One region of the Thermosinus carboxydivorans Nor1 genome, then DNA from elsewhere that is predicted to be linked to it. Evidence: riboswitches for the same ligand, from Rfam matches in the RefSeq annotation. Region 1 holds a riboswitch; each other region holds the start of a gene.

Region 1 (5,604 bases):
ATCAAGCGTCTTCATCGCAATCTTGAACCCTTCACCTTCGCGGCCGATACGGTTGGCCGCGGGAATACGCACATTATCGAGAATCAGTTCACAGGTGTTAGACGCCCGGATCCCCATTTTGTCCTCATCTTTGCCCACGGAAAAACCCGGTGTGTCCCGTTCTACAATAAAAGCGGTCAAACCACGAATACCAGCTGACTTGCGGGCATTGGCAAAGACTACGTATATATCAGCAATACCACCATTGGTGATAAAGCATTTTGTCCCATTCAGCACATAATAGTCTCCATCCTTAACAGCCGAGGTAGCGACCGCCCCCGCATCCGAACCGGCGCCCGGCTCAGTCAGGGCAAAGGCCGCCATTTTACCGCTGTTAATAACGGAAAAAAACTTTTGTTTTTGTTCGTCAGTACCTGAAGTCAAAACTGGATAAGAAGCCAGCGCATTGGCAGCGACCGTTGTTGCTACTCCGGCACATCCTTTGCCTAGTTCTTCGTAGATGAGAGCAATTGATACGGCATCTAAACCGGGACCATCATACTCTTCAGGCACCGTAAGATTCAGCATCCCCGCCTCATCCAGCTTTTTCAGCAGTTCCGGCCTGATTTCCCCAGTCTTATCCATTTCCAAGGCATAGGGCGTAATTTCTTTGGCAACAAGTTCTTGGACCATTTTTTTTAAAGCTAATTGGTCGGGAGTAAAGTGAAAATCCATACCTCTCCTCCTTGTTTGGCGGAGTAATGCCAAAAATTTCTAAACATAGTATACCGTAGATTATTTTTTTTGTTAACACCCTTACGGAAAAAATTCAAATTAAAAAATAAATAACGAAGCTGAATTTGGCTTCGTTACCTTATCAACAGTTTGGCGCCCAAGGCCAAAAAAACAACCCCTACTAATTGTAGCCAACTGCAAGGAGTGCGGTTAAGGCCAAACCCCCCAAAATAATCAATAACTACCGCCGTCAACACCTGCCCAACAATAATGGCCGTAGTGGCATTGCATACGCCGACACTAGGTATACTGGCTGCTACAAGATAGATGATGAAAACGCCGACAAGCCCCCCCAAATAGGCATACCACGGTGCCTCCGGCAAAGCGGCGAGATTTCCCTTCCCAAGACGAAACAAAAATAATAACGCCAGCAAAATAATTGTACCGGTGACGTGAACTATAAAAGTTGCTTCCAAAAGCCCGATTACTTTGCTTAAGGCAGCATTTAATGAACCCTGTATGGCCATCAGCACTCCGGAGATTAAGGCTAACAACAGCGCCAGCATGTTGCCGGAAAGATCCAATGCATACACGCTCCTTTTGCCAAAAGTTGCGATCCACGCATCAGATAGTTTGTACCCGGCAAAAAATTATATACTACCTGAACAAAACCACATTTTTAGCCACCGGAGTGTTGCGGCAATGGCTTGTTCGGAATGACCGGTAAAATGGTGGTCAGCTCCATCGATAACAATCAGCTCTTTCGTCGGCGCTGCCTGCTCATAAAGAGCGTGGGCCTGACTAAGCGGTACAATCTCGTCCTGGTTCCCGTGGACAATCAAGATTGGTATAGGCGGTAAGGACTGCAAAGCGGCAAACAAATTATGACGGCTTAAATCATGGAGAAACTCCGGACCTAGTTCCAGCTTCCCGTAATTATCACAAATATACAACCGTTCCCCCCTAACAAGCTTTTCATACCCTTCGCCAAGGGCTAAGCGAAAGGTTGCGTGCAAATTACAGGGAGTAGCCCATAGACACAGGCCGGCGATATTTTTATCCTTCGCCGCAAAAACAAGCGAAGCACTCCCCCCCATACTGCGGCCTAATAGTAAGACACGAGGACTGACAAATCGCCGGCAATAGTCGACAGCATAACCTACCTCGGAAATCTGATTTGATAATGATTGCAAGGGGGTAAAATCAAAGCGCAACACAAAAATACCTAACTTCGCAGCCTCGTTAGCCAGTTGTACGGCCTTGCCGCCCCCGTCTTTGGAGCCACGGAAACCGTGGCAGATAACCAAGGCGCAATTGCCGCCGCCATCAGGACGGTGTAAGACACCTGACAGATAACCGTGTTCCGTTGGAATCCGGACTTCAATCATGGTGCTCACCTTTTTCAAAGGCGCCAATAACGAAAAAAGTCCCCCGTGCTTTGGCCAATAAAATGTCTTCAGCGCAATCACGCACGTCCGCTTCTACAACCATAGTGCTTTTCCCTTTATGAACAACAGTTCCGACAGCTTTGACAACAGACTGCTGCTGCGCTCCGCGGATGTAATTGATATTCATATCTATCGTTACCACTCGGTTGCCCAGCGTAGCACATGCCACTCCCATTGCCGTGTCGGCTAAGGAAGCTAATGCCCCTCCATGAGCAACACCATAAAGATTTGTATGCTTCCCATAAATGACTGGCATGGTCAACTCGGCCCGTCCTTCCTCAATTTTCGCTATTGACATTTGCAGTAACCGTACATAGGGATTGCGATCATAAATATTCTTTAAATGCTCTTTAAGCCACTCTATGTTATTGACCAAGACTAGTGCCTCCTCACATTATACCTTTGCATATCTTTCCCATAAATATAACTAGTACGGCGCCTAGCTAATTTTTCCTTTAAAAAAGGCAAAAGAAAGACAGGCTGGCAGCCTGTCAATCAAGTACATAAACAGTTACGTGTTGTCTTCCAAACTGTAGTGCTTCTTCCCGGCTTTCAAAGGCAAGGTCAATTTTGTTGCCTTTTATCGCCCCGCCAATGTCATCAGCGATAGCATAGCCGTATCCTGGAATATATAGGCGCGTACCAAGCGGAATGACCGCCGGGTCCACGGCAGCCAATCCTTTGCGAAGTAAATTGCCACGATAAGTATAGCTGCCATTGCCGTCATCAAAACGAGTATAAGCAGTAGCTACCATGGTTAAAACCCTGCTGTACCGGCTAGGTTCAACCGCGGCCCGTTCTAAATAGCGGAGAGTGTCTTTTCCGACAATGCCATCGGCCACTAGTCCGTTATCACGCTGAAACTCCAACACCGCACGCATAGTGGCGCCGCCAAAAATGCCGTCAATTGCCCCGGCGTAGTAGCCTTTATCGGCTAACATTTTTTGCAGATACCGTACATCTTCTCCCCGGTCGCCTTGGCGAAGAAGGTTGTCCCCCGGCGCAGCCAAGGAAGTTGCGGCAAATAGCAGCATGAGCAGAGTAAGTACCGCTGCAAGGGCAATTTTTTTCAATTGTCTCACCTCTCTTTTTCTACGCCTCCGAGGTTAGCTGTCGGGTTAGGGTCAAAGAGAAGGACTAGAGAAAGAACCCTTCCACCATTCTGGCGGATTCACCCCTGTATCTTTAGTGGGTCCCCCGTACCAAACGGATTCGGCGTTATTGTAATTTTACTATAAATTGACTCCATAGTCAAAGGTAACTACAACTAAAAAATGGCAATTTATTCCTAACTGTGAGCTAGTCGCCATATGAACGATAGCTATGGAAATATATGTGTGAAAATAGCGCCCTGGTAAGCGCCAATGAAAAAAGGATCGGATAACCCGATCCCCTTATTCAAGTACATACACTTTCACTTTTTGAATGCCATAGTCAAGGGCTTCGCTCCGTGTATTGAAAGCCAGGTCGATACGGTTGCCTTTAATGGCGCTGCCTTGGTCCTCGGCAATTGCTTCACCATAGCCTTCCACCCAAAGCCTGGTCCCCATGGGGATTACATTAGGGTCAACCGCGGCAACGCCTTTGCGCACTTTGCCGCCCATATAAGTCTTATCTCCCCATTTGCCGTTATCCAGCGGACCGGGAGCATAAGCGGTAGCTGTCATTTCCAGGACACGCTTATAGTTTTGTGGCGCTCCCATTAGAGAATTATTATTGCGCACGCTTTGCGGCGCCAGAACATTATTGAAATTAAATAGCATAGAGATAACGGCCAATTCCTTATCATAAGAAGCCAATCGCTCGCTTAAAGTTTGCTCGACTTCTTGACGAAGGACGGTTTCTACATTCTTATTCAAATCCCCGTTCGCGACAGAAACGACATCAGCGCCAGCTGTTGACTTACTTGCTTTTTCCAAGGCTGTTTTGGCGAGTAAGTCCCACAACGCTTCTTTTTTACCTTGTTCTAAATCCTTCTTTACTCTCAGCAGTTCTTGCACCCGTACCATATTGGGACCGGCAGTGACAACTTCTGCGAGCTTGTCCTCAAGAAAAGCAGCATGAGCCTGTGGCAATACAGGAGAAAACATATTGATGGTCAACGCCATCAAAGTGATAACAACTGCTTTCTTCACAATTCATCTCCTTTCCCCTCTTGTTCACCCCCCATTGTATCATATTGTTTACATAATTAACAGACGGTAATTTTAACAAAAAACCGGCCAGATAATTGGCCGGCTTATTTAGGTTATTGTAATAATGCCATCACAATATTGGGGAACCACTGAAAAAATATCGTGCTGGAGACAAAAGACCACATCATCGGCAAAACCGATATCACGCAAATAGCGCCCGTGCGACGAAGTCATCACCGTTTTAAGCAAATCGGAGTGAGCCCCCTCGTACATGGCGCGGGCGGCAAGAGCTTTGTCACTAAGAGTGGCCGATAAACCAAAACGGCTGACAAGTAGACCGGCACAGAGGACGTCCTCTATTGAAAAATTTCCTTCCGTACCGGCACAGAGAAACACAACATCCCGACCCATGTCGGACAAACGCTCACACACCGCAGCCGCATTGACAAATGCGGCCGTGAAAACATTGGCGGCATTGCGCGCCAATCCCAACGCCCTAGTTCCGTTTGTCGTCGTCATGATAATCGTTTTACTATCCACTATATTACGTACATACTCAAACGGGGAGTTGCCGAGCTGAAAGCCAGGTATTATAAGCCCTTTCCTTTCACCCGCCAGTAATGCGTCGGGAAAATGATCCTGCTTTAAAACAACGGCCTCTTCGACCGTCGCCGTAGGGATTAGCTTCCGGCAACCGTTGGCAAAAGCCGTGGCAATAGATGTTGTGGCACGTAAAACATCAATAACAACGACAACGCTAGCGGAAGACGCTAGATAATCATCTGGCGTAAAACATACATCGATTTGCAATAAAACACCTACTTTGCCAATTCATAGAGGACTTCCGTCAATACACAGATACCTGCCTCAATATCCTTGGGTGAAGCGTACTCATCCGGATTATGGCTAATGCCGTTAGCGCAGGGAATAAAAATCATGCCGGACGGAGCGATTTGGGCCATATTCATGGCATCATGCCCCGCGCCACTATTGATATGCCGGTAAGAAACGCCTAACTTGCGGCAGGCAGTCTCGATGACTTCAATAACATCGGAATGAAGCTGAACTGGTTTATCAGAAGATAAAACTTCGATAGCCACAGGGGTTTCCTGCGCCTCGGCAATGGTGCTAACCGCATCCTTAATGTCTTGTAAAGTTTCGATGATGCTTTCATGATCAACACCGCGGATATCTACCCACATCTCGACCCGCCCGGGAATAACGTTCATGACATTCGGATAAACCTTGATAGCACCGACAGTACCAACTGTGCCCTTATGGGATTGTTCTGACGCAACCTCCTGGAC
Region 2 (5,604 bases), on a different contig from region 1:
ACAATGGCGGTAATGAGACCCGCGGCAAGTGCTCGCTGCATAAAGTCGTATTGGAGAAATTCCATCTTTTCACCTCCCGGTTTCATACCAAAAGTGGCGTACTGGCATGTGGCTATCGCGAAACTCACGGCCACTGCCCAAAAAACATAATCCCCGATTGATGCAGGCCACCCGCGAAGCCCAGCAGGTGGCTTTTTCAATGTCGTGGGAAACCATGACAACCGTAATCCCCAAGTTGCGATTCAACGTTCCCAACAGTTCGTATATTTTGGCGCTGGCATCAGCATCAATGCCGCTAGTCGGCTCGTCTAACAAAAGGAGCCTGGGGTTGCCGGCCAAAGCTCGCGCCACCATCACTCGCTGCAGCTGCCCGCCGCTGAGTTCACCGATACGCCTTGAGCGCAGGTCAGCCATATCAACAAGTTCCAACATATGTTCTACAATATGGGTGGCTAACTGCTTGCTGGGCCTGGTAACGCCGCCTGTGACCAAACCCAATGCCACTACTTCCTCCACTGTTGCCGGAAAACCGGCCGAGTTCTTTCCGTAGGTCTGCGGTACATAACCAATTAGTCCCTGCCTTTGCGCTTCCCTTACCGACTGTCCGTCGATGCGAACTTCGCCGCCCTGTGGCCTAGCGATTCCCGCCATTATTTTTAGCAACGTACTTTTACCAGCCCCGTTGGGACCGACAACGACGAGAAAATCACCGCTGGCTACCACTAAAGATATATTGTTAAGCACGGGATGATCATCGTAGGCAAAGCATACGCCATCAAGCTGCACCATGCACATTTATTGCCCTCCTAACCCTGCCGGCACTGCGCGCAAAGACCGAACAACTCAATATTGTGCCGGACAAGTTCATACCCATGCTGGCGAAGCATAATTAAAAATTCAGGATCAATAGGACAAAATTCCAAGCAAGCCGCTTCACCGCACTTTATGCAAGTAATATGGTGATGATGCCGGGATGAGGAAGCTACCTCATACCGAGTTCCGTTCTTACCCAGCCCGACAATAGGAATTAACAGCCCCATTTCAACCAAAATATTCAGGTTACGGTAAATTGTATCGAGACCAACGTCTGGATACTGATGACGGACTTCACGCCATATTTCCGCCGCTGTCAAGTTCTTCGCCGTTTGGAGTATCCGCTCTAAAATTGCCCGCCGCTGCGGTGTAATGCGATACCCCTTTTCCTTAAGCTGCTGCACCAGGTCATTTAACATGATAATTCACTCCGCTTCTAATCAAAATATATACGATTCATCACAAATAGGAACTTTCTTACTAAAAGCATAAAAAAAAATTTGCCCAGTCTTTTCTTTATTCTTCTACCATTAAACACAGGCTATGCAAACATTCTGTCATACAGCAATTTTTGCTCAAATAGAGGAAAAATAAAAGGAGGCGCCTGGCCTCCAAATCTTATAACACCCGACGCGCTCCTACATAACGCGGCCCCCAGTAACTGCTATCCATGCGATCGATGACCACACCACGGCTGGACGTAGCGCTGATAAAATTGCCATCTCCCAAGTAAATACCGCTGTGCGAAGGACCAGGAGCATAAGTGGAAAAGAAAACCATGTCGCCAGGCTGTAATCTTGAATAAGATACAGGTTGACCCACTTCAAACTGCGCGTCAGCCGTTCTCGGCAAGTATACGCCCGCCCGGGCATACACAAACCGGGTAAAGCCGGAACAGTCGAACCCATCAGGAGTCGTACCGCCAAAAACATAGGGAACGCCGATATAACGCATGGCCGTCTGAATGACCCGCCGGGCAGCGCTACTATCACGGCTAACCGGCATGTCCCGTCCCATGAGAGCGCGGTAGGTCTGGGCCCCGACAACGCCATCCGCTTCCAAGCCCCGGTCTTTTTGGAAGGCGATTACGGCGCTTTTGGTCGCCTGGCCGAAGTCGCCGTCAACCTCCAGCCGATAGCCAAGCTCTCTAAGCCGGGCCTGAATAGCGGCTATTTCCGGGCCTTGATCCCCTTCTTCATAGACTCCTGAGGCGTGGGCGAAGGTTGCTGTCATAAACAGCAGCAAAAAAAGAACCATCGTCCGAAACACTTTACCCAAGACAATTCTCCTCTCTAAGCCGACGAGGTTAGCTGACGGGTTAGGGTTGAAGGCACCCCACTCCTAAAGAGTTTCACCCCAGTAATGGTTCCCCCGCTCCTGAGCTGGATTAGGCTTTATATAGCTCACCTGAATTATTCGCTATTTTTGTACATAATCCTTCTAAATGGTTTTTCTTGAAAAAATTTCCGGTTTCTCATTTTTTACTATATCTACAGGAAAACCACGATTCATCAGCGAATTGCTAAGTGAAAGGAGTGTCGCCATGCTTTCCGACGCATTTCGTTATCAGATCGAAACAAAAATCACAGAAGGTCTTCGTTTGTCCCGTGATGAAGGACTTGCACTCCTCCACTCACATGATTTGGCCTGGCTAGGCTATCTTGCCAACAAAGTTCGTCAACGGGTCAGCGGCGATTATGTATATTTTAATGTTAACCGGCATATTAACCTGACAAATGTCTGCACTGCCCGTTGTAAATTTTGCGCTTTCGGCTGTGACAACTCCAGTCCGCAAGCCTACAGCATGACCAAAGAACATGTCCTCCGTATCGCCCGCCAAGCGGCTGAGGACCCTGATTTGCGCGAACTACACATCGTTAGCGGTTTACACCCCGACTGGCCTTTTGAATATTATGTCGATATTATCGCCACCGTTAAAGAAGCCTTGCCCCATCTACATCTTAAAGCATTCACTGCTGTTGAAATTCACTATTTTGCCAAGATATCCGGCAAATCGGTGGAAGAAGTGCTGAAAACCCTGAAGAAGGCTGGCCTTGGATCTATGCCGGGCGGCGGAGCGGAAATCTTTAGCCCCCGGGTGCGGAGCCTTCTTTGTCCAAATAAGGCCAGCGGTGAAGACTGGCTCGCTATCATGCGCACGGCCCATCGTCTCGGTATCCGGACAAATGCCAGCATGCTCTACGGCCATATCGAAACACCAGAGGAACGCATTGACCACCTTTTGGCGCTTCGCGACCTGCAGGATGAGACCGGGGGCTTCCAAACGTTTATCGGTCTGGCCTTTCATCCGAAAAATACCGCATTAGAAAGCCAGGTCACGCGGGTTCCAGCCTGGGAAGACCTGAAAATGATAGCGCTTGCCCGTCTCATGCTCGATAACTTTAAACACATCAAAGCTTATTGGGTTATGCTTACCTTGCCGATTGCCCAGTTGGCGCTGGCCTTTGGCGCCAATGATTTGGATGGAACGGTAAACGAGGAAAAAATCACACATGCGGCCGGCGGTAAGTCTGAGCAGTCGCTAAGCATCGAACGGCTGGTCAATGTCATCCGTCAAGCCGGGCGCATTCCTGTTGAGCGGGATTCACTGTATAATATTGTTAAAATTTACAGACAATAAAAAACAGCCTTTTTCTAGGCTGAATTTTATTGCCTGTTGATATCTTGCCGCAGTACCGCCGCGCCGTGTAGATACACATGCCTGATCTTCCCCTGAGGAAGGTCGGTATTCCACAGTATGAGTACCCGGATGCACCTAGCCAAACCTGTAGGATTATCAATTTCCTGGGTGCCGAATAGCGGCACTTCCGTCCAACCCAAAATCCGGGCCCCTGCGGCAGGATACATGCTATTTAAATCGGGTGTAGAACTAAAAATTACCGCTCCGATATCGGCCGTATCGATTCCATTCTCCCGGACAAGAACTGTTAATAGTTCGCGAACTCGCTCCTGTATATTTTCCGGCGTATTCGCATCTACTGTTGTCGCTCCCCGGACTCCGCGCAGCAACGTAATCGCTCCTTTCCGCCTGATTTTTTTATATTTCATCTATTCGTTGTCTTGTTCGCTTTTCCTTTCGTCATTGAGTTTATTACACCGGCAAGAACCGCAATAGTGACATTTCCACCAACCGCATTCAGGACATACTTCATTTTTGTCCGTCAATTCAATGTAACGGCCTTCCTGACGGTCTTTCCAGCAGAAAGTGCTGCCGCAGCCTTTAAGCAAACAAATAAATTTTTAAAATTCATGTCCTTCCCCCCCATGATATAGTTATGAGGAGAAACAATCTTAAATGCAAAATTACCCCAAGGATAATAACGCCCAGCCAGGCGCACCAAATAAGCCTGAAAAACTGAATAGTTTTCTGACTGTTTGCCTCTCTTTTTTCGGCAACAGACCACTTTCCATCAGCATCCAGTCGACAAAGCAGCCATAGCCCCGCGTTGGGTCGTGGATAAAGACATGCGTTACCGCACCGACGATTTTGCCATTTTGTATAATAGGGCTGCCGCTCATGCCTTGGACAATGCCACCCGTCTTTTCAAGCAATCGACTGTCGGTCACTTTAATTACCAACCCTTTGCCTTCCGGTACCTCCTGAAGATTTACTTTTTGGATTTCAATGCTGAACCGCTCAATGGTCTGCCCGTCAATCACGGTGAGCATTTCGGCCGGGCCTGTCTGCACTTGGCTCATCGACGCCACGGCGATAGCTTCATGAAATAAGTTGTTTTCAATCAACGTTTCCAGTTTGCCGTAAATGCCAAAGGGCGTGTTTTTACGGATGTCACCCAGCATTTGCCCTTCTTCAATAAAAACGCCGATTTTTTCCCCGGGCTGGCCCCGTTTACCATGCTGGATACCCGACACTGTTGCCAGAACAATTTTGCCTTGTTCACAATCAATGGGTTGGTTCGTATCTGAATCGGTGATAATATGACCCAAGGCGCCATATGTTCGGGATACAGGTTCGTAAAAAGTTAATGTACCCACACCTGCTGCGCTATCGCGGACAAAAAGGCCGATACGATATCTTTTGGTGTCGCTGCATAAAACTGGTGTCACCGTGACTTGCGCGCGGGAATCGCCCCGTTTTATTAAAATATCTACCGGACTTTTCTCTTTGCCGGCCTCATTGATGATTTCCGCTACCTGCGCATCGTTATTAACCGGGGTACCGTTAATGCTTAAAATGACGTCCCCAACAGCGATACCGGCGTCTTTGGCGGGAGTGTAATATTGGCCGTCTTGGCTGAGAACCGGCGAATTGCCAACTACTATCACTCCCTGAGAGTGAAGGACGACCCCGATGGAATGACCTCCCGGCACTAGTTTAAGCGGCGGCGTCACGTCTACTTGCACTGTCCGCACGGGAATAAGGCCGAGCAACCTAAACTCGACAACTGCTTTACCCAGTTTTACCGGCTGCAGCGATACCGGCCGGGAAAGGGCATATAGCGGTGTATCGGAATGAAGGCGAATGCTTGGGTCAAAATCGGAATTGACTGTTACCGTCAGCGGAAAATTGACGGTAAACAACGCCGTTTCCCCTTCTATTATACGCATATGGGGAGGAAGACTATAAATATGGCGGAACTGCGGCGTTAAGCAAAAGGCAACAATGCTGATTGCAATTATAATTCCGGTCACAAAGCGCCAGTTGATGCCTCTCATACCCTTGCCATCACTCCTTGCTTTAAATTCCCAGGTGCGGACGATCGTTGTGCTGTTTTTTGTTTACCTGATTTTATAAATTCCCGAAAGAAT
Region 3 (5,604 bases), on a different contig from region 1:
ACAATCTCCAGACCGTATATCTGGCGGCGGGTGGTACCGTATTTGACCGCCTTATTGCCGCCCGCATTGGTGGCAACATTGCCGCCGATGAAGGAACTGTCGCCGCTGCACGGATCGCCGGCATAGAGATAACCGGCGGCGTTGGCCGCTTTTTGCACCGCCTCGGTGGTTACGCCTGGTTCAACGACCATAAACATATTAATGGTATCAATTTCCAAAATTTTATTCATCCGCTCCAACGACAGGACGATGCCGCCTTTGAATGGCACGGCGGCACTGGCCAGGCCGGTGCCGGCGCCCCGTGGGACAACGGGTATGCGTTCGCGGTTGGCAAGTTTAATAATTTCGGCGATTTCCGCCGCATTGGCCGGCAGGACCACTGCTTCCGGCATTTTCACATATTTGGGGTCGGTTACTTCGTCGTGGGAATAGGGCTCCATCTTCTCGGGGGTGGTCCACACATATTTCTCCCCGACGATCTTTTTCAGCTCTGCAATTACAGCCTCGTTCACCGGATTGTAAGAGGCCATGTTTTTTCCCTCCCTCACTCGGGTATAACCAGCAAGTTATACTACTTGCTAAATTCAGTATAATCTGGCAGGTAAAATTTGTCTATAAAAATTTTTTATAAAATATATCAAAATGGGTCTTATAAGCCAATGCTTTTAGCTATTGGTTGCCGATTTTATTTTTGTAGGTGATAAGGAATAGTAGCGACAATTACGTTTTCTTTTAAGATAAGCAGCGTCCGCAAAACCCAGCCCGTTTGGTTATGGAGCAATCTGTGCCACCACTTTTTTGTTTCGAATTCCGGGATCAGGACGGTTATAAAATCAGACGGCGCCTTGGTTCTTTCAAGCTGTTCAATATAATCCAGCAATGGCTTAATTACCAACCGGTAAGGAGAGTAAATAATAACCAAGCGGATATCGGGATTCCATTTCTCCCATTTTTCTTTAAATTTACGACCTGTTTCGTCATCGGTAGCAATGTGCACTGCCAGGATATCGGGACTAAGCGTTTTGGCGTACTGGAGTGATTGGGCTACCACGCGGGTAATACTGGCTACTGGTACGATGATCAAGTTCTTAGCTTGGGGGTGCTGCAAGCTGGCAGGATTGGTATATTCAGGCGGCAGCTGGAGCTGTTCTGACATATCGTTGTAGTGGTGACGGACTTTTTTAAAAATATAAATCATTGTCGGAATGAAAATAAGCACCAGCCAGGCGCCATAAAAGAATTTGGTAATAGCGATGACCAACACAACGGTACCAGTGACGATGGCCCCTACTCCATTTAAAATTGCTCGCCTGGTCCAGCCTTTGCTTTTCTCGCGGCGCCAGTAAACAACCATACCGACTTGAGCGATGGTAAACGAAAGAAAGACGCCAATGGCATACAAAGAAATTAGATGTTCGGTGTTGCCGTGGAAAATAGTGATTAGCAGGCCGGCTATGACGCTGAGAAGAATTATTCCGTTGGAAAAGCTGAGCCGTTCGCCTCTGGCGCCAAGATAACGGGGCATATAGCCATCCTTTGCTAAAATGGAGAGTAAGGGCGGCAGGCCGTTATAAGCCGTGTTGGCGGCCAGATATAGTACCAGCATGGTGGTAAATTGAACATAGTAATACGCCCAATTGCGACCGAAGGTTAACTCGGCCACCTGCGAGAGTGCCGTAACATCAGGCACCGGCATGATGTGATAATGCATAATCAAAAAGGAAATTCCGGCGAACATGACGGCAAGGATCGCCGACATCCAATAAGTTGTGATTGTTGCATTGCGGATTTCCGGTTTTTTAAACATGGGTACGCCGTTGGAAATGGCTTCGATCCCGGTCATAGAACTGCAGCCAGAGGCAAAGGCTCGCAGGATCAGAAAGGCTACTGCCCAGTCCCATTGCTTAGCGGCAGATGCGGGCGGGATGAGTGGCGCTGGCTGCGTAAACGCCTGATAAACACCTGCCGCAATAAGCCCTAACATTCCCAGAATAAAAGCATACGTAGGAAAGACAAAAACATTGGATGATTCGCGTACGCCGCGCAGATTGATTAACATCAATATACCAAATAACACGGCTAAATCAATTGTTAAGGCATGGGGGACTAACTGGGGAAAGGCAGATACGATTGCTTCTGTACCCGAGGAAATACTTACTGCTACAGTAAGGGAATAGTCGGCAAATAGAGCCGCTGCTGCCGTTAAGGCCGGCAACTCACCAAGGTTAGTAATGGCTACGGAGTAGGAGCCGCCACCGCCGGGGTTAGCTTTGGCTACCTGTACATAGGAAACAGTTACAATAGCCAGTAAGACAAGGATAGCAAAGGCGACCGGCCCGATATAGCCATACGCTAATACCCCCGGAACCGCAAGCATCAGCATAATCTGTTCTGGACCATAACCAACCGAAGAGAGGGCATCAGATGAAAAAATTGCCAGAGCTTTCCATTTGGGAAGCTTTTCGTGACTAAGCTCTTGATTATGCAGCGGTCTGCCAATTAGCAAACGCCTGATTTCACGCATCATAAAACTATCAACAACCTCCATTATACCTATTGTTGTTAACACAGTATTCCCGAAGTTATTCAATAAAAAGCAAACCGGTGCGTAAGCAACCAGACCTTTGCGGCCAATATAAGCCGCCCGGCTGTTACTCGCGCACCGGCCTACAAATCGCCTAAGCTGTGCAGCTTCTGCGTTTTGTCCGCCAGCTATGTGTCCACTTTGGTTTTTTCTTCATCACGGAGTTGTTTTTCTAAATTTGTGTCAAGAATATATATTTCCACCCGCTCGCCCGTTTTCGTGCTAATGTCGCTGTGGCTGCTGACCACCCGGCACCCGGTGAGGCGGGCTACCAGGTTTTCAGCGTCTTCGCTAAATGTCTCGCGCAGAATCTGCCGCATTTGTTTAACTATTTGCCGCCCTTTTTCGGTTTTGACAAGATGGGTTTCCTCGATCGTCAGAACGCCTTTTAGGCGGATTAAGACCATATCATCAATAATATAAGTCTTGGCTTCCGTAGGTCCGCGGCCAATGAGGCTGCGCTGAAACTTAATAAAGGCATCGTTAATTTCGGCTTCCAACAGAGTTTTTTTAATAGCCATAACAACTGTTTCCTCCATAAAAAGAAAAGACCATATATGGCCTTTCGACCTCTTTGCTTTAGCCTACGAAGTTAGCTGTCGGGTTAGGATGGCAAGAGAGGTAAACATCCTTTCTGCTTGTGGCAGAATTCACCCCAAAAAGGTGGGTCCTCCGCTTCCATACGGAATTCGGCTTTGCTTTGTTTTACAGAGTAAATTATAGCTTATCTGTTACAGAAAGAAAGTTTCATTTTAGCAGGAAAAACTGGCTTTTTATAGCCTTGGCCGGCTAATAATACAACGGGATGGTTATGGCGCTGCATTAAAACAGTTTGCGCAAAATTTGAAGCCGCGGCAAAAACCAGGTGTGAAAACATTGTCTCCCATTTTCCGAAATAATGATTTTATGAACAGTCGGCATAAAAGCTAGTAGAACAATCTAGCCAGTACTTTACGCCGTACTTGGTTGCCATAAGGGCAGGGTTGACAGCGGGCGGGGCGGCGTGGCATAATAAACACAAAATCAATATTATTGGTACCTTTAAATCAGTCCTGTGAGGCTGACAAGGTAGGCGGCGTAACTAAGATTGCAGCTTGTTGGCGCTTTTGCATACTAAAAAGGCTTCTTGTCAGTGCGACTGACAGGAAGCCTTTTTCGCTTGCCTCGGTACCAAAAACGAGGAGGAGAAGGTATGGAAACCCACGTCAAGGTTATCGAGCAACAACCCCCCCGTTTCTTGCCCCAAAGCTTAACCCAGGCCAGCGCGGCGGATGGCGGCAGCCGCTACCGCTGGAAAGTACTGCTTGCTTCCGTATTAGGCTACGCAATGGATGGTTTGGATATGCTTATCCTGTCCTTTGTCATGACAGCGATCATCGGTGCTTTCGGCCTGACCCTCGCCGAGGGCGGGTTGGTGGCCACGGTGACCCTGATCGGCGCGGTGCTTGGCGGTTATGGCTTTGGCATTTTGGCTGACTATATCGGGCGCGTGCGTGTCTTTTCCCTCACCATTCTGGTTTTCTCGGTTTTCACCGGCCTAACGGCCTTTGCCGACAGCTTCCTGGAACTCAACATTTACCGCTTTCTGGCCGGTTTGGGCTTGGGCGGCGAGTTTGGCATCGGCATGACCCTTGTCACCGAGACGTGGCCGAAAGAAAAGCGGGCGCGGGCGACCGGGGCAGTGGCTGTCGGCTGGCAGCTCGGCGTGGTGGCTGCCGCTTTGGTCAGCGCCTATGTACTACCGGCCTTTGGCTGGCGGGCCGTTTTCCTGGTCGGCGCGGTGCCGGCCCTGTTCGCTGCCTGGGCACGCTATGGTCTGGCTGAACCGCTCATCTGGCTGGCAACACAGGCAAAGAAAAAGGCCCTTCAGGCCAAAATTGCGGCCAAGTTACCCTTGACTGCCGAGGAACAGGCGTTTTACAACAAGACCACCAAGTTCCCACTGCTGCATCTGTTTGCCGATCGCCGTACGGCAACGACCACGCTGGCTCTTACGGTGATGACCAGTGTGCAGAACACGGGTTACTACGGCATCATGGTCTGGCTGCCCACGGTATTGATGAAGCAGCATGGGCTGACGCTGAACAAAACGAGCATGTGGATGGTGGCCACCGTTCTAGGGATGATTTTGGGGATTGCCGTCTTCGGCTATATTGCCGATAAAATCGGCCGCCGCCCAACTTATATGGCCTTCCAACTGGCTTCCGCGGCCGCGGTGTGGGTGTATGCCAATTTGTCCGACCCACTGCACCTTTTAATTGGCGGCGCTATTCTCGGCTTCTTCTGCAATGGCATGATGGCCGGCTACGGCGCATTGTTGTCGGAAAACTATACCACGGAAGCCCGTTCCACCGCAGAAAACTTCATTTTTAATACCGGCCGGGCCGTGGGCGGTTTCGCTCCTCTCGTTATCGGCATCTTGGCCGCTCAATACAGTCTTTCTGGCGCACTGGCGCTGTTGGCCTTCATCTACGTCGCCGCCGCCGTCAACGTCTACTTCTTGCTGCCGGAAACCAAAGGCAAAGAATTAAATTAGTATAAGAACCTTGCAGGCAGGCGGGAAATATAATATAATATGTGTCGTGAAATCAATTGGTGTGGGGACGTAGCTCAGTTGGGAGAGCGCATGGTTCGCATTCATGAGGTCGTGGGTTCGAATCCCATCGTCTCCACCAGGAAAATCAAGGCTTTGCGGATGTCGCAAGGCCTTTTATTATGTAAAGTTGGTGATAGTTAGTGACAATCTTTTAAAAACGGGTGCCAATAAAACCTAATATTAATAGATAAAAGACTAAAGCAGGCTGGTCATGCCTGCTTTTTATTTTTGGCCTGTTCGATTGTCTGTTGGAGGATGGCCTCCATTTTGTCCCCATTTGTTACCGAGTTTAAGCCGAGTTTCATTATGTTTGACTGTTGTATTGAACCGCCGCCTATGACTCAAGTTAGAAGTGGCGGCCAAATTATTGTGCACCAAAGAGGCATATTATTGAAGAATACGTTATCTAACGTTGAACGAGAGA
Region 4 (5,604 bases), on a different contig from region 1:
CAATAGCATTCGCCGGTCGAAATATCAGCTCCTGCCATGGTTATGATATCATTCTGCTCATGGATAACAACCAAATAATTATTACTCTTATCTGGGAGCAGCACATCTGACAATACTGTTCCGGGAGTAATAATTTTAATTACCTCCCGGCGCACTATCCCCTTAGCTTGCTTAGGATCTTCTACCTGTTCGCAGATCGCTACTTTATAACCTTTATTAATAAGGCGGGCTATATAAGTGTCGGCTGCATGAAAAGGAACGCCACACATGGGAACCCGCCTGCCGGCCCCTCCGTCGCGGCCGGTTAGAGTAATTTCCAGTTCGCGCGCTGCAATTTCGGCGTCTTCAAAAAACATTTCATAAAAGTCGCCCAGGCGGAAAAATAAAATTTTATCGGCATGCTGTCGTTTGATCTCCCGGTACTGCTCTATCATTGGCGTATAGGTCTCTGCCATGATATTCTCCTTTTCCCTACCCCAAAGTTAATCAGCCACTTCACCTTTTAACAACCACGTCTGTGCTTTAAGAACTCTTACTGAAATAAGCTGCCCGATTTGTTCTTTTCCCCTATTCCAAAGTACAATTTTATTAGTTCGCGTCCGCCCCATCATCTTATCCGGATCGTTTTTGCTGGGGCCCTCAACAAGTACTTCTACTGTTTGACCAATAAGAGCTTCATTAATAGCTAAACTAATTTCGTTTTGGACGGCCATTAGTTGTTGCAGGCGTTGCTTTTTTATCGCCAACGGCACTTGATCCGGCATAGTTGCAGCTGGGGTGCCAGAGCGAGGAGAATACAAAAAAGTATAAGCAGCATCAAAGCGAATTGACCGGACAAAATCAAGCGTCTGCATAAATAATTCATCCGTTTCTCCAGGAAATCCCACGATAATATCTGTGGTAATACTGGCATGCGGTATTTCGCTACGAATCTTTTCCACGAGTTTGCGATAATATTCTGTCGTGTACCCGCGGTTCATCCGCTGCAAAACGATATCACTGCCGGACTGGACTGGCAAATGAAAGTGTTCACAAATCCGCTGTCCGTGCTTAATAACCGCGATGACCTTGGCGTTCATGTCGCGCGGGTGCGAAGTCATATACCGAATCCGGGCAATGGTTTCCACTTTGTCCACGGCTGCCAGTAAATCGGCAAAATCAATGGTTTCTTCCCCATCCTTGCCATAGGAATTTACATTTTGGCCCAGCAGCGTAATCTCCTTAAATCCCTCAGTCCCTAACTGCCGGACTTCGGCAAGAATGTCTGCAAGCGGCCGGCTTCGCTCCCGTCCGCGCACATATGGCACGATGCAATATGTACAAAAGTTATTACATCCGTACATAATAGGTACCCAAGCCGAAACCTGACTCTTGCGTACCGTTGGCACATCGGGCGCTAGCCGCTCTGCCTGATCCCATACCGCCAGTACCCGATCCCTGGACTGGGAGATTTCTTTTATCAGGTCTGTGAGTTGGTGAACATTATGAGTCCCCATAACCAAATCAACGTGGGGAGCCTTAGTAAAAATCTTGTCCCGATCTTTTTGCGACAGACACCCTGTTACACCAATGAGCAGATTGGGATTAACCGTTTTGAGCCTTTTTAATTCGCCAATTTTGCCATAGATCTTTTTTTCCGCGCTCTCGCGAACACAGCAAGTGTTAATTAAGATAAGGTCTGCCTGTTCAATTTGATCGGTGCTGCTATAACCAAGACCGCGCAACTGGCCGGCCAGCCGCTCCGAATCATTTTCATTCATTTGACAACCGTAAGTAATAATGTGATATTTTCTTGACTGTCCATAGTTAAGGTCGGTATCTCTATTTAAAGCATCCATGTTATCACTCCCTCTTCTGACTTATTATATCCCAATTTTTTCTGGCAAACAATGCGACATAAAACTCTCTTTCGTCATTAAAAACACCCGGGATACCCCGGGTGTTTTTAATCCAAGACATAAACTTTAACTTTTTGGATGCCGAATTTATACGCTTCGGCAACCGTCCACATGGCAATATCAATACGGTTGCCCTTAATCGCACCGCCTGTGTCCTCGGCTACGGCATACATGCCATGACCGTCGGGAAACTCGATGTATACACGCGTACCAAGCGGAATAACTTTCGGGTCAACAGCGATGATGCCCGGCCGAACCTGAGTACCGATATGAGTAAGATTTCCCCATTTGCCGTTATCATGCGGACCTGGAGCATAAGCGGTTGCAACAATATCCAAGACCGTTTTATAACGTTCCGGTAAGTTGCGGGATACTTTGGGCACCTTTTTTTGCATAAAAGTTAACAAGTCCTGATCGGCAATGCCATCACTCTCAAGATTATTTGCTTTTTCAAACATCTTAACCGCATGTTGTGTTTGGGGACCAAAAACACCGTCTACAGTTCCTGCATAAAAATCTAACTCGTTTAATCTAATCTGCAATTCACGGACATCGTCGCCTGTTGCGCCAACTTGCAGCACTCGTTCTCCGAGGGCTGTGGCACTTACCGGCGCAAGGCCGACAAGGCTGAAGATAATGGCAGCAACCATTAATGCTGCTACAGTGCGCATTTTTCTCATAATCAACCACTCCCTTTCTCTGCCTACGAAGTTAGCTGACGGGTTCGGGATAAGGGAAATCCCTACCGCATGTGCGGATTCACCCCAGTAATGGTTCCTCCGTGTTCCTTTGAAGGAACTTCGGCACGTTTAGTATGATACATCATTCCACTATAAAAAAACAAAAGAAAAAAATGCCCCAAAATGGCGCTGCATATCATTTATATAAAAATATCTTTATGATTCGTCGTTGTTCGTATATATGTTTATGTATACTAATTAGTTGTAAAATAAGCAATACAAATCAAATAGAGCATTTTTAATTGAGTGGATAGAGTACTCATCAACTGTACACACTAAAACTGGTGATAGCGTGCTAAAAGAATGGTACAAAACCCAACAAACAAAAAATCTATCAAATCAAGATACCATTAAAAGCCAGTTAAAATTGGCCAATCCATCTAAAAAATATGATGCAATTGTCGTAGGAGCCGGACCAGCAGGCTCAACGGCTGCCTATTTTATGGCCAAAGAAGGTCTTGACGTGCTTCTATTGGAGCGTGGCCCTTATCCAGGAGCAAAATGTTGCGGTGGCGTGTCAATCATTGCTGAGCACGTCCATAAACTCTTCCCCAATTTCTGGGAAGAGTGTCCGTATGAACGTATTGTCACTGACCAAGCGTACTGGTGGATGACTGAAGATTCGATCTTAACAGCTAGATTTCGCAGCACGAAACTCGCTGCCGCCCCTTATAATCGGTTTACAATAAAACGTGTCAATTTTTACAAATGGTTGACCGCAAAAGCAATTAGCGCTGGAACTACGTTGCTTCTAAACCATCACGTATCTGAAGTGCTGTTCGACGGTCAGCAAGCCATTGGTGTGCATGTATCTCCGCCCCAAAACAGCGATTTTATTGCCGATATAATTATTCTTGCGGATGGCGCCAATTCAATGTTGGCTGAACGTGCTAAGCTGGCGCCGCAGATTTCACCGAGAAACTTTGCCCTTTATGTAAAGGAAACTATTGCTTTACCAGCGAAAGTAATTGAAGAACGGTTCAATTTGCTTCCGGGTCATGGTACCATAATCGGACTTATCGGTTACCCCACTGCTGGGTTTAACGGTACTGGTTCTATTCATACTTTCAAAGACAGTTTTAATATTAATGTTGGTATATCTTTAGCCGATTTAGCTAAGGCTGGCTTTAACCCTAATGATCTATTGGAGCGAATAAAAAAGCATCCACATATGCAGCCATTGCTGGATGGTGGTACTACTATTGAATATGGCGCTGCCCTTATTCCCGAAGGCGGATATTACGCAATGCCAGAACTAGTACACCCGGGGCTGATGATTATCGGCGATGCTGCTTCACTAGTTAATGGCGTTCATGGCATAAACTTGGCCATGTGGTCAGGTTTTTTTGCCGCCAGGGCTGCTTATGCAGCAAAGGCTAGTCGCGATTTTTCCGTTAAGAAACTATCACTATACCGAACCTTACTTGATGAAAGCTTTGTCCTGCAGGATTTCAAAGCCAATGCCGGAGCAAGCAAGTTATTGAAGGAGATACCGTATTTATTCGATTTATATACCCGTATGGCCAATGAAACAGCATATCATATTACCAAGATATACACCATGCCGAAGCGCGAAAAGCGTAAATTTATATTTCAAAAAGTTACCAGTATGCAGCCAATCTTAAAAACAATAAGAGATGTCTGGAAAGTGTTAAAGGTGATGCGATAATGTCCAACTTAGCTGAGTTAGATGCAAAATTAAAATTGCTGCTTTTTAAGACCAATGAAGACTGGCAACATGTTGTCATCAATGACCAGGAAGTCTGTCGTAATTGCACAGACAAACAGTGTTTAACCATATGTCCCTCCGGGGTATTTAGGTGGAATTATCAGCCTGCTGATCCCATTCTAGTGTTATACAAGCAATGTATCGAATGCGGTTCCTGCCGGCTAGTATGTCCGGCTAATAATATTAATTTTTCCTACCCTAATGGCGGTTATGGAGTGTCATATAAAGAAGGATGACAAGTAACTTATATCTTTTTAATAATAAAAAACTAATAAAACAGCCCACTTCGTAATATACGAAATGGGCTGTTGTTTTTACATGTCAGAACGCAATACACCGGCTTTACCAAGATGTTCTTTGGGCATTTCACGGATAATGATTGTTACGGCGTCGGGCGGACAATTGGCAGTTTCAACAATGGCCTCTGTTACCTTTTTTACCAACTGCCGTTTTTGTTCAAGAGTCCGACCTTCCAACATATCAATTTGTACAACTGGCATGTTAATCACCTCCTATTTGCATTGTTATTGTATTCGGCAACGATAATTATATCCCTGCAAAAATTCCATTTTATTCAGTTACCGGAAATAGAAAGAGTATTAGCAGTATGCTGCCGAGTAACCCATTTTTTTCAAGATCGCGTTACCGATGTTCATGATTTTGTTTTTTCTTGCGTTTGTGCCACCATAAGGTGGCGTAGACGGCAATAACCAAGATAATTATGAAAATCAGCCGAGTCATGTTTTCTTTGGCAAAAACAAGGTCATGGCCCAATAATACCTTAATAACCACGGGCGGTAATTTCCCTAAAAAGGTGGCCCAGAAAAAATCATAAAATGAAATCCGGCTAATAGCGGCTACAGCGGTAATGATACCGGATGGAGCTAACGGCAAAAGCCGTGCTATCAGCAAGGCCTTAAACCCGTTCGCAGCACTGTAATCGTCTACCTGTTTCAAGTATGGACTTTTCGCAATCCACCCTTCAACGGCATGGCGAAAAAAATAGCGGGCAAATACAAACATAAATAGGGCGCCAATCAATTCTCCCATCCATGAGAGGAGCGTCCCCCAGAAAAGCCCATAGACAATGCCGGCGGCTCCAGATAAAATCATAAACGGAAAAACGATCGTGAAGGTCATTATAACGAATAATGCCAGTGTGACCAAGACACCCCATGCTCCGAAGGAGCGGAGATATTCGGCGAGGGCGGCAATATCTCCTCTCTCGATTATGCTG

Evidence for each region. A riboswitch is a leader RNA that binds a small molecule or an ion and turns the genes downstream of it on or off. The one in region 1 is predicted to bind cyclic di-AMP.
Region 2: another riboswitch for cyclic di-AMP. It lies ahead of TCARDRAFT_RS06240 (C40 family peptidase); the one in region 1 lies ahead of TCARDRAFT_RS12115 (peptidoglycan-binding protein).
Region 3: another riboswitch for cyclic di-AMP. It lies ahead of TCARDRAFT_RS00235 (DUF2294 domain-containing protein); the one in region 1 lies ahead of TCARDRAFT_RS12115 (peptidoglycan-binding protein).
Region 4: another riboswitch for cyclic di-AMP. It lies ahead of TCARDRAFT_RS16145 (peptidoglycan-binding protein); the one in region 1 lies ahead of TCARDRAFT_RS12115 (peptidoglycan-binding protein).

What each region holds. Positions count from the first base shown of each region.
Region 1 is NZ_AAWL01000023.1:22,275-27,878, reverse strand. Features, by position in the region: gene TCARDRAFT_RS12135 (acyl-CoA dehydrogenase) at 1-714, opposite strand, end outside; gene TCARDRAFT_RS12130 (DMT family transporter) at 849-1,307, opposite strand; gene TCARDRAFT_RS12125 (alpha/beta hydrolase) at 1,365-2,102, opposite strand; gene TCARDRAFT_RS12120 (PaaI family thioesterase) at 2,095-2,538, opposite strand; gene TCARDRAFT_RS12115 (peptidoglycan-binding protein) at 2,654-3,244, opposite strand; cyclic di-AMP (ydaO/yuaA leader) riboswitch at 3,243-3,390, opposite strand; gene TCARDRAFT_RS16230 (3D domain-containing protein) at 3,557-4,297, opposite strand; gene TCARDRAFT_RS12105 (2-phosphosulfolactate phosphatase) at 4,406-5,107, opposite strand; gene TCARDRAFT_RS12100 (M20 family metallo-hydrolase) at 5,116-5,604, opposite strand, start outside.
Region 2 is NZ_AAWL01000006.1:94,828-100,431, forward strand. Features, by position in the region: gene TCARDRAFT_RS06225 (metal ABC transporter permease) at 1-65, opposite strand, end outside; gene TCARDRAFT_RS06230 (metal ABC transporter ATP-binding protein) at 70-795, opposite strand; gene TCARDRAFT_RS06235 (Fur family transcriptional regulator) at 807-1,232, opposite strand; gene TCARDRAFT_RS06240 (C40 family peptidase) at 1,432-2,091, opposite strand; cyclic di-AMP (ydaO/yuaA leader) riboswitch at 2,094-2,217, opposite strand; gene mqnE (aminofutalosine synthase MqnE) at 2,357-3,454, shown strand; gene aroH (chorismate mutase) at 3,481-3,843, opposite strand; gene spoIVB (SpoIVB peptidase) at 4,138-5,511, opposite strand.
Region 3 is NZ_AAWL01000001.1:53,804-59,407, forward strand. Features, by position in the region: gene TCARDRAFT_RS00225 (FAD-binding oxidoreductase) at 1-530, opposite strand, end outside; gene TCARDRAFT_RS00230 (APC family permease) at 686-2,527, opposite strand; gene TCARDRAFT_RS00235 (DUF2294 domain-containing protein) at 2,713-3,105, opposite strand; cyclic di-AMP (ydaO/yuaA leader) riboswitch at 3,150-3,289, opposite strand; gene TCARDRAFT_RS00240 (MFS transporter) at 3,777-5,120, shown strand; tRNA gene TCARDRAFT_RS00245 (tRNA-Ala) at 5,184-5,259, shown strand.
Region 4 is NZ_AAWL01000002.1:115,147-120,750, forward strand. Features, by position in the region: gene mutS (DNA mismatch repair protein MutS) at 1-455, opposite strand, end outside; gene miaB (tRNA (N6-isopentenyl adenosine(37)-C2)-methylthiotransferase MiaB) at 483-1,838, opposite strand; gene TCARDRAFT_RS16145 (peptidoglycan-binding protein) at 1,946-2,578, opposite strand; cyclic di-AMP (ydaO/yuaA leader) riboswitch at 2,583-2,714, opposite strand; gene TCARDRAFT_RS02120 (FAD-dependent oxidoreductase) at 2,931-4,307, shown strand; gene TCARDRAFT_RS02125 (ferredoxin family protein) at 4,307-4,603, shown strand; gene TCARDRAFT_RS02130 (4-oxalocrotonate tautomerase) at 4,682-4,867, opposite strand; gene TCARDRAFT_RS02135 (TVP38/TMEM64 family protein) at 5,010-5,604, opposite strand, start outside.